DNA from 2 places in the Desulfosporosinus sp. Sb-LF genome. Region 1 is predicted to be linked to the other one. Evidence: riboswitches for the same ligand, from Rfam matches in the RefSeq annotation. Region 1 holds a riboswitch; the other holds the start of a gene.

Region 1 (4,218 bases):
TAATCAATTAATGCCCGTGTCATTTCTGTTGCATAACCTTTACCCCAATCTTTTTTCAATAGTAGCCAACCAATCATTACTGTATCAGTTTCATAATCTAAGTGGATTCTGGAACGTCCAATTTTTTCCTGGTCATATTTTGAAATTACTGCCATTTCAAAACTCACTTGTGGTTTTTCTTTCCAATCACATACAACTTTATTTAAATGCTTTTGGGCTTTCTCTACATTCATGACATCATTGGGCATATATCTCATTATTTCTTCATTAGAATAAAGACTCATAATAATACCCAAGTCGTTTTCATAAAATGGTCGCATTGTTAATCTTTCTGTTTCAATCATTAATTACACCTTTCAAATTTCGATTTATCAGTTTAATAAAATATTGCTTGAGAGCATCGACCCAAAGTACCGGATAGACTTTATCCAGCCTTCGGGTACGAAAGGCTTCAACCTGTTCGTTCAGTTCTTTGGCTATGATCGATACTTGACTTCGCGACATGGATTCAATGCCTAAAGACTTGGTGAGTTTCTCGATTTTCCGGGTGGATACGCCATTTACATAGGCTTCTTGAATAACGTTCAATAAGGCCAGTTCAGAGCGTTTGTCAGCTTCTGGCTATTCTCATTAATTCAGACCGATGTTCTTGTGCCATCCGGCCAAGCATTCCTAAACTATCCGGACACCGTTCCTACGGTATCCGGCCGGCGTTCTTATCTCATCCGGCCAATGGCCGGCACCTCATTGCATGGAGTTTAACATAGATTATACGGTTACGCTATCACCTCCTTCATTTTGTGGATGGTTAGGTCTCAAACTTGGACCTTTTAACTCAATTCGGTGGGCACTGTTAACCGTTTGACTTTCCCCATCTTTCACTTCTCAATCTTATGGACTGTTCTAACAGTCACACAAAAGAAAGAGAGGTATGCTAAATGAGCCGCCATAAAACAACCAATTGTACCAGCCTAAATCCAACATCAAGGCCAACAACCCAGTGTGGTCCATTGCCAGGAACAATACTCCGGATATTTATTCCACCTGGCGCAGTTATAAATCTGTTAAACCTTATTGAGGTGGCTTCTCCTAGCGGGGTCTGCTTAATCATTCTTTGCCTTTTCTAGGTGGAGGATCAAGCAGCAGCGCAATTGATGCGCAGTCAATCATTAACGCTGTTCAAGCTCTCATTTTTACATTTTCCATAGAAACAATTTGGCTTGTGGTTTATGAATTAGCTCTTCTCTCATTACTTTAAAATCTCAAACATAATCCCCTCAATTCCGGAAATACTGTTTTAGGGTAAATATTTAAGGAGGCGTTCTTTTTGAGCCATAAAGATGAAGCTACTAGAGAAGATTTGGCCAGTGAATTAGAAGAACTTAAAGATAAATATTCCAAGTTGGAACAGGCTTATAATGTGTTATTAAACCAGAACACCCAAGATCAATCATTTGGATTATTGCACACACAAAGACAACAAAATCAAATAACCTAAGTACAAAACATGATAATCCGTTTCACTAAACAAAAGGGAGAGCTGGTAGCTCTCCCTTTTACATTCTTCATAAAAACCATTTACGGGTGCTCAAACTCAGATTGACATAAAGATGAGGTCAAACTATATATTTCCATATTGCTCCACATAACTCAGCTTGTGCATATCATGTACTATCTCAAGCAAAGGAGGAAATGCAAATGGCATCCGGTGATGTAGATGATTGTTGCAGACCAAGACACCATTTTACTGAAGGAATCGCAAAACGCAAATATCCCTCCCCCCACAATTTGAGCTATGGCCTTTTTTACTAAAAAGAATCTCATCACTTGGGTTGTAGGAGAAAGAATAAACTAGTAAAACGTCGTTTCTAATCATAATGATTAATTAAATGTCATAATAAAGTAAATATACACTATAATGAAATTAGTTTGTTGTACTTCAGCATATTATGTATTATACTACGTTTCAGTGATGCTTAGGTCCTACTAAAGTAGACTTGGATGGTCCTTAGGTAATTTAATATTCTGCGATAAGGGCAAACTCAGTGAGAACTGAGGACGCAAAGCCACGGGTCTTACCTTAAGTGTTTAAGATAGCCGGGTTACCGAACGAACAAAATTCTGTCGCCGATCATTGATTTAAGGCGTCATTTTTGTTTTATAAGGGGGGAGGAAATTTCTATAAATTTTTAACCTTATATCTGTAACTAATAATGAATGGTCGCATAAAGAGACTTGCCTTATAAATCAAATATATTTTAAAACATAAGTATAGGGGTAGCAACGGGAGGAGGGTAAGACCAATGTATTGGTCGTTGGAACGCATACAAGCAAATTTCGAAACTGGCTTGACGACGAGTGTTGATCTTTTTGATAAAATTGGAGTTCTATTATTGCATAAGGGGCAGCTGGTTACAAAAGGAATACGAGATCTCCTGCAAAAACGAGAAGTTTATGTTTGGAAAGGACCGGAAAACAGCTATCAAGCTGAGAAGGTAAAATCCTTTTCAAAGGATGTGTACATAAAATTAGTAGGTTCTTTATGGGATATTTACCATAAAGCAAAGCTTATTCAACCTGAGCAGATTAAAAGTACGGTGCCACTCGTAGAAACTATTATAAATGAACTAAAACCCATAAATGTCTATTTGAATCTTAATACAGTTCGATTAGACGTAGAGACGTTTAAACATCATGATTATGGAACGTTCGTGCATAGCCTGAACGTCGCTATATTAGCAACACTGACAGGTATGCGTTTGGGATATATAGATAGGAGACTTAAGTATTTGACATTGGGGGCATTGCTTCATGACATTGGAAAGCTTAAGGTGCCAAAGGAAATCTTAAATAAACCAGGTAGTTTAACGGGTAGAGAGTTTGAGGTTATGAAACTACACCCCCTGTTTGGGATGGAAATGCTGAAATATACCCGTTTATTACCAGGAGTGCTAGCAACTATTGAAAAACATCATGAACGTTGGAATGGGACGGGATATCCAAATGGATCAAGAGGAAATAACATTCATCTCGATGCTCAAATTGTAGCAGTTAGCGACGTTTATGAAGCATTAACTGCCGATAGACCATATCGCAAAGGTCTACCGCCCTACCATGCTCTCGAAATGATTCTTGCTTGGTCAGGAAAGGACTTTAACCCGCTAGTGGTACAAGCTTTTCGAGAATCCCTCATTTTGTATCCCGAAAATGCAATCGTTACTCTCAATACCCGAGAAATGGGAGTGATCGCGGCGGTACCCTTGAAAATGCCAACTCGACCTCTTATTCGTCTTTTAATTGATAACAATGGTAGACTTCTCAATAAGGAGATATACGTAGATTTAATGCAGGATTTAACTCGGTTCATAGATCGTGTGGAATTCAAAGAAGTAGGCTGAAAAGAGATGTAGGCATTCATACTGACTAATTAGCCAAAAAATGATGATCATGATATCCAAAGGCCTCCAGCGAAATCTGGAGGCCTTAACTATTTCTCACATCTTCCACAGATACCACTTACACGTACTAATTCCCAACTATGATCCTCTCCCGAAATTTACCTTTTTTTAAACTTTGCGTCCTATAACGAAGGATATGGAAAGCACCCAGTATTGAATCTCTCATTTTCTGTAATACTAACTAAATGTGTTGCCTTGCTATGGATGGCCAAGGCCAAGTGTCCTTATAGCCAGAGATCGCGAGAAAGTCCCACTAAGGAAGAAATTATCGGGCGAATTTAAAGAGAGGATGATTATTAGATGAAGGATAGGACATTATATGGTTTTTTTGCAGGAATTATTGCGGGTATATTGGAGGGAATAGGAAATTTAATATCATATTACTCTAATTTTGCTCAAAGACGTTTACTAGACGAGATGGCTATAATTCTATTTGGTAACAAACCCATAGATAGTTTACAAACCATTACTGCTTTGACAGCACGTACTATTTTTTCTGGCCTTTTAGGTATTCTGTTTGCTCACCTCATGAAATATTTAAATGACGAACATTATTTGTTTAAGGGATGGGTCTACGGGATTAGTCTTATGGGAGTTATTTATAGTATAACAAGTATATTTAAAATGCCAGAATTAGCTTATACACACACTTATACCATCGTTTCTAACTTTCTAGGCGCCTCAATATTTGGATTAGCATTGGCAGAATCTTTGAAACGCTTACTTCTAGTAAGGGATGTGACTAAAGAGTAAAGTCTAG
Region 2 (4,218 bases), on a different contig from region 1:
ATGAGGAGTAACGGCATCTGCTTGGTCTTGGGTAATCGTACCTGCTGTAACGAGAGCATCTAAAGCCGTTTTAACTCCATCTGGTCCCTTGACTGCTGTTGTCATAGCAGCAGTAATTGCATCTGCTTGAGTTTGAGTGATGGTCCCTGCTGTTACAAGTTCTTTTAATCCGGCTTGAGGTCCTTTAGCGTCGCCCCTGTTCATGTCACCCTTATGAGGAGTAACAGCATCTGCTTGAACTTGGGTAATTGTACCTGCTTTAACAAGAGCATCTAAAGCCGTTTTAACTCCGTCTGGCCCCTTAACTGCGGTTGTCATAGCAGCTGTAATTGCATCTGCTTGAGTTTGAGTAATGGTCCCTGCTGTGACGAGTGCTTGTAATCCGCCTTGAGGTCCGTTGTGAGCTTCACCTTTAGTAATTGTCATTGTGGTTTTGAGAGCCGCTTGAACAGCGTCTTCTTGGACTTGAGTGATAGTTCCTGCTTTTAAAAGACTATCTAGACGATTTTGAAAACTGCCGTCAATTCCGCCTGACCTTGTTTGAGAAAACTTTGGAACTGATACTGTAGTGTTGCTTGTCGTAGCTGCGAATACAGCAGATGCCGATATAAGTGTTAATATAGAAGTAGCGATTGCAATTGTTTTTGTTTTTCTCATGATATTAACCTCTTTCATTTATAGTTTTGCAATATGTATTTGCAAGAACAATATCATTATGCAATAACTATCTGAACCATAGCTGAGGCTCGGCTGAAAGTTTGCTGAATCTCGCTAGATTATTTCATATCTTCAATTGTCGTTGACTTCAAATATGCTTGCTACCTATTTCTTTCTTATTATCAAGGAGTTCCTGCACGCTCTTAGGATTGTCCATTTTGGCATTAAGAGCAAACAAACTATATTTTAGACTTCCCATCTCACCTAACCGCAACCCCTACCTTAACACACGCTACTTCAGCCGTGGATTGTACTGTTACCTTTTCGACGAAATAATTCATCGTCAAACTTGCTTGTATAACTTTACTCCATTATTTCCTCCACCCTCATCCCACTCTCTAACTAAAAAACAAATGCGTTGGTGTGAGAATTTCTATCTTTGCTGTGCACCCCGTCAAGAGGACAATGAAAAAATAGAACGAAGTTTGCTGAATTGCTACCCGTCTAAAAAGCGGGTAGCAATTCTTTATGCGGCCTTTACGTACTGCTTATGGAACTCCATCGGCGTCATAATATACAAGCGGCGCTGTAAACGCCGATAATTATACATAGAAGATGTAATCAGAAATGGCTTGAACAAGATTCTCCCGGCTGGTGAATTTGTACCCGTAATACCTCTCGCGTTTGAGCTTGGTCTCATTTATATATCTTTTGTTGTGTTCCTTCGGTAGAAATCCTGTTGGTCCGTCTGTTTTGTATCTGAAGAGCCACTTCCTGAATGTCTCTTCAGATACGCCTGCTTCCTGATATGCTGACTTATATCCTATTTTCTTCGAGAGATACAATTCTACTATTCGTACCATCTCATCTACTGGAATTTTTCTCTGTTGTGACATAATTACCCCCAGACTGAACAGTTTTATTTCACTGTCCTGTCTGGGGGTGATTATGTCACTTCTCAACCAACGCATTAAATATTTCTTCGTCAAACTCTTCTAGCAGCGAATCCCTGCTGTTTATCGTCTCAGAGTTCGCCATCCTCATTTTTATCATAGCCAAGAAACCTTGTAGTTCTATAATAGTCCGAATGTTGAAACTCTATTGCGTCCTGTTTTTTTAGACTGATATAAGGCATGATCAGCCCACTTAATTAGGTCAGCTGGAAGAATATCATCCCCAGGCTTGAAGCTACCTACTCCTAAACTAACAGTAACTAAATTTTTGCACTTGGAAGTAACATGAGGAATCTGTAAATTCTCAATGGCCACTCGGATCTGTTCAGCTACTGCAAAAGCACCCGCCGAGTTGGTATTAGGTAATATAACAGAAAATTCTTCGCCGCCATAGCGAGCAAGAGAATCGCCCGGTCTCTTAATAGCGTTCTGAGCTGTTAAAGCTACCATACGTAGGCAATCGTCCCCTTGAAAGTGGCCATAAGTATCATTGTAGAGTTTGAAAAAATCAATGTCGAGCAATAGCAACGACAATGGAGTCTTTTCTCGTTTGGCCCGACTGAGTTCGTCGGCCAACTCTTCGTCAAAATGACGACGGTTAGCAACTCCCGTTAACCCATCTATTGAGGAAAGCAGCTGCAAAGTCTTGTTGACCGTTTCCAGTTGACGAGTAACCTCTAATAAACTCAATTCCCTTGCTTTACGGCAGTCTGTTTCTTTCTTTAGTTTTATAGCTGAGCGCACGCGAGCTAACAATTCGATATTGTCCAATGGTTTCGTAATATAATCCATGGCGCCAACAGAGAAAGCCAATTGAAGTTCTTCTTTTTCCGTTTTCGATGTTACCATAATTATTGGGATATCAAAAGTATCTTCGTTCTGCTTGATCATACGACAAGCCTCGATCCCATCAACATCGGGCATAATGATATCCATTAGAATCAAATCAATGGTTACTTTTCCGTCTACGGACAATTGATCAAGGAATTGATAGGCTTCTGTAGCAGATTGGGCAACTAAAATGTCCGTATAGCCACCAGATTCAAGGAGCGCTTGATTCATGCGTTGACTGTGTAAAGAGTCGTCTACGATTAGGATCGACATAAGACCACCTCACTAGAGAATTGAATGGATATACTCTTTGCCCTTCGAAACTGCATTAAAATGCCTAGTTTATAAATTGAATTTATAAACTAGGCCGGTTGCGCTACTTATTCCACATGTATCAAGCGCCCAAATAAAATACATGCTTCAAAATTTCCTTGTTTTCCTTATGCGATTGTTCATTTTGTCTCAACGCTCTCTTTCCATACATTAGTGTAACACAACCGAAATGTGTAAATTGTAGTAATATGTTTTGTTTTATGACTTTATATTTTTCTTACATGACGAAAATATTTCTATGTGCGAGCTTACCTCAAAAATGTTAAATATGAACCATTCTAACGTATTCCACGGACTGACCTCATGGCTAATTTCGGAAAATCTATGCAGACCCTACCTCTGAAACCCTTGCAACAAGCGAATTTCAATCCGTGAGTGTTTTCATGCTTACCACGGTCTCGACGTGCGTTGATGTTACTTCATTGGTAAGCGTCAATTCAAATCGCCCCGACCTAAAAATTTAGGTGGGGGCGATGAAATCATCGTTTTGATGGTACTTTACACGAATCGAGGGCCGTAAAGGCCTTAGTCTATCCTTAACACTTCCACACCCAAACTTCTATGAGTCTGTGTAATAAAGCCGGGCCATGTCTGTTTCACCTATTATCGTTACGGTATGTTCTTTCTTCCAAATAATCTCGGTGGAACCAGACGGTTTTTCTGCTATTATCGAGGTAACGTTCTTGTCATTATCAATTTCTTCAATTTGTAAAGTATATGGCTCCAGCATTTTTTGGGAGTCATGCTGGGAAGTAAAAGAAGCTGCATTGTTCAAATATGATTCTAATACATCTTTCAAGTTATGATTTGTTATTCTCGTATGATCAATGCCGATCCCGATATAAAATATTTTTTTATCGGGATTGCTAGCAAACCCAGTTATCGTGATTCCCGGCTCTTTGCTAAGTTGATTAATATTTTTCGCTAACGCATTCCCAACTTCCGAAAACTGTTTTATTTCTTGTCCTTTATAACAACCTGCAATAAGTAAAATTACACTCATTAACCCAAGGAATACAATCATATAACGAAAAGTGCACTTCATATAACACCCCCTTAAACAATTTCCTTTGCGTTACATTTGCAAATTCGGACAAAAATATCTATGACGTGATCAAAAATGAACTGTAATGTTGGTAAAACCGGACAAATTGTTAGAATTGTAATCGGCGTAGCAATCGTTCTATCAGGTTTATACTTGAATAATATCAGTCCAGCGAACACAACGCTACGCCAATCCAACGGATAATTTCATTGCTAAATATTTCGGCTCCTAATTTAGACATTTTTCAATCCCTGCAGAATATATAGCAAAAAGAATTCTTTTTTGGAGGTTAATGTGATGAGTGAGATCAATTATGAAAGGCATAAAAAAGGTAGATACTCTGACCCTTCTCCCTACCCTGAGGTGAAAGTTCTTGGCCCTAATCTCAATTATGCTGAA

Evidence for each region. Region 1 has a riboswitch for cyclic di-GMP ahead of E4K68_RS02120 (HD-GYP domain-containing protein). Riboswitches for the same ligand answer to the same signal wherever they lie in the genome.
Region 2: linked by a shared signal. The riboswitch ahead of E4K68_RS19705 (diguanylate cyclase) and the one ahead of E4K68_RS02120 (HD-GYP domain-containing protein) in region 1 are both predicted to bind cyclic di-GMP.

The regions. Positions count from the first base shown of each region.
Region 1 covers NZ_SPQR01000001.1:429,309-433,526, reverse strand. The annotation lists gene E4K68_RS02135 (GNAT family N-acetyltransferase) at 1-344, opposite strand, end outside; partial or broken gene E4K68_RS02130 (transposase) at 394-609, opposite strand; gene E4K68_RS20240 (hypothetical protein) at 935-1,111, opposite strand; gene E4K68_RS20235 (hypothetical protein) at 1,328-1,498, shown strand; cyclic di-GMP riboswitch class I at 2,026-2,110, shown strand; gene E4K68_RS02120 (HD-GYP domain-containing protein) at 2,304-3,398, shown strand; gene E4K68_RS02115 (hypothetical protein) at 3,759-4,211, shown strand.
Region 2 covers NZ_SPQR01000025.1:160-4,377, forward strand. The annotation lists partial or broken gene E4K68_RS19695 (hypothetical protein) at 1-657, opposite strand, end outside; gene E4K68_RS19700 (IS3 family transposase) at 1,260-1,553, opposite strand; gene E4K68_RS19705 (diguanylate cyclase) at 1,731-2,714, opposite strand; cyclic di-GMP riboswitch class II at 2,798-2,881, opposite strand; gene E4K68_RS19710 (hypothetical protein) at 3,334-3,798, opposite strand; gene E4K68_RS19720 (manganese catalase family protein) at 4,117-4,218, shown strand, end outside.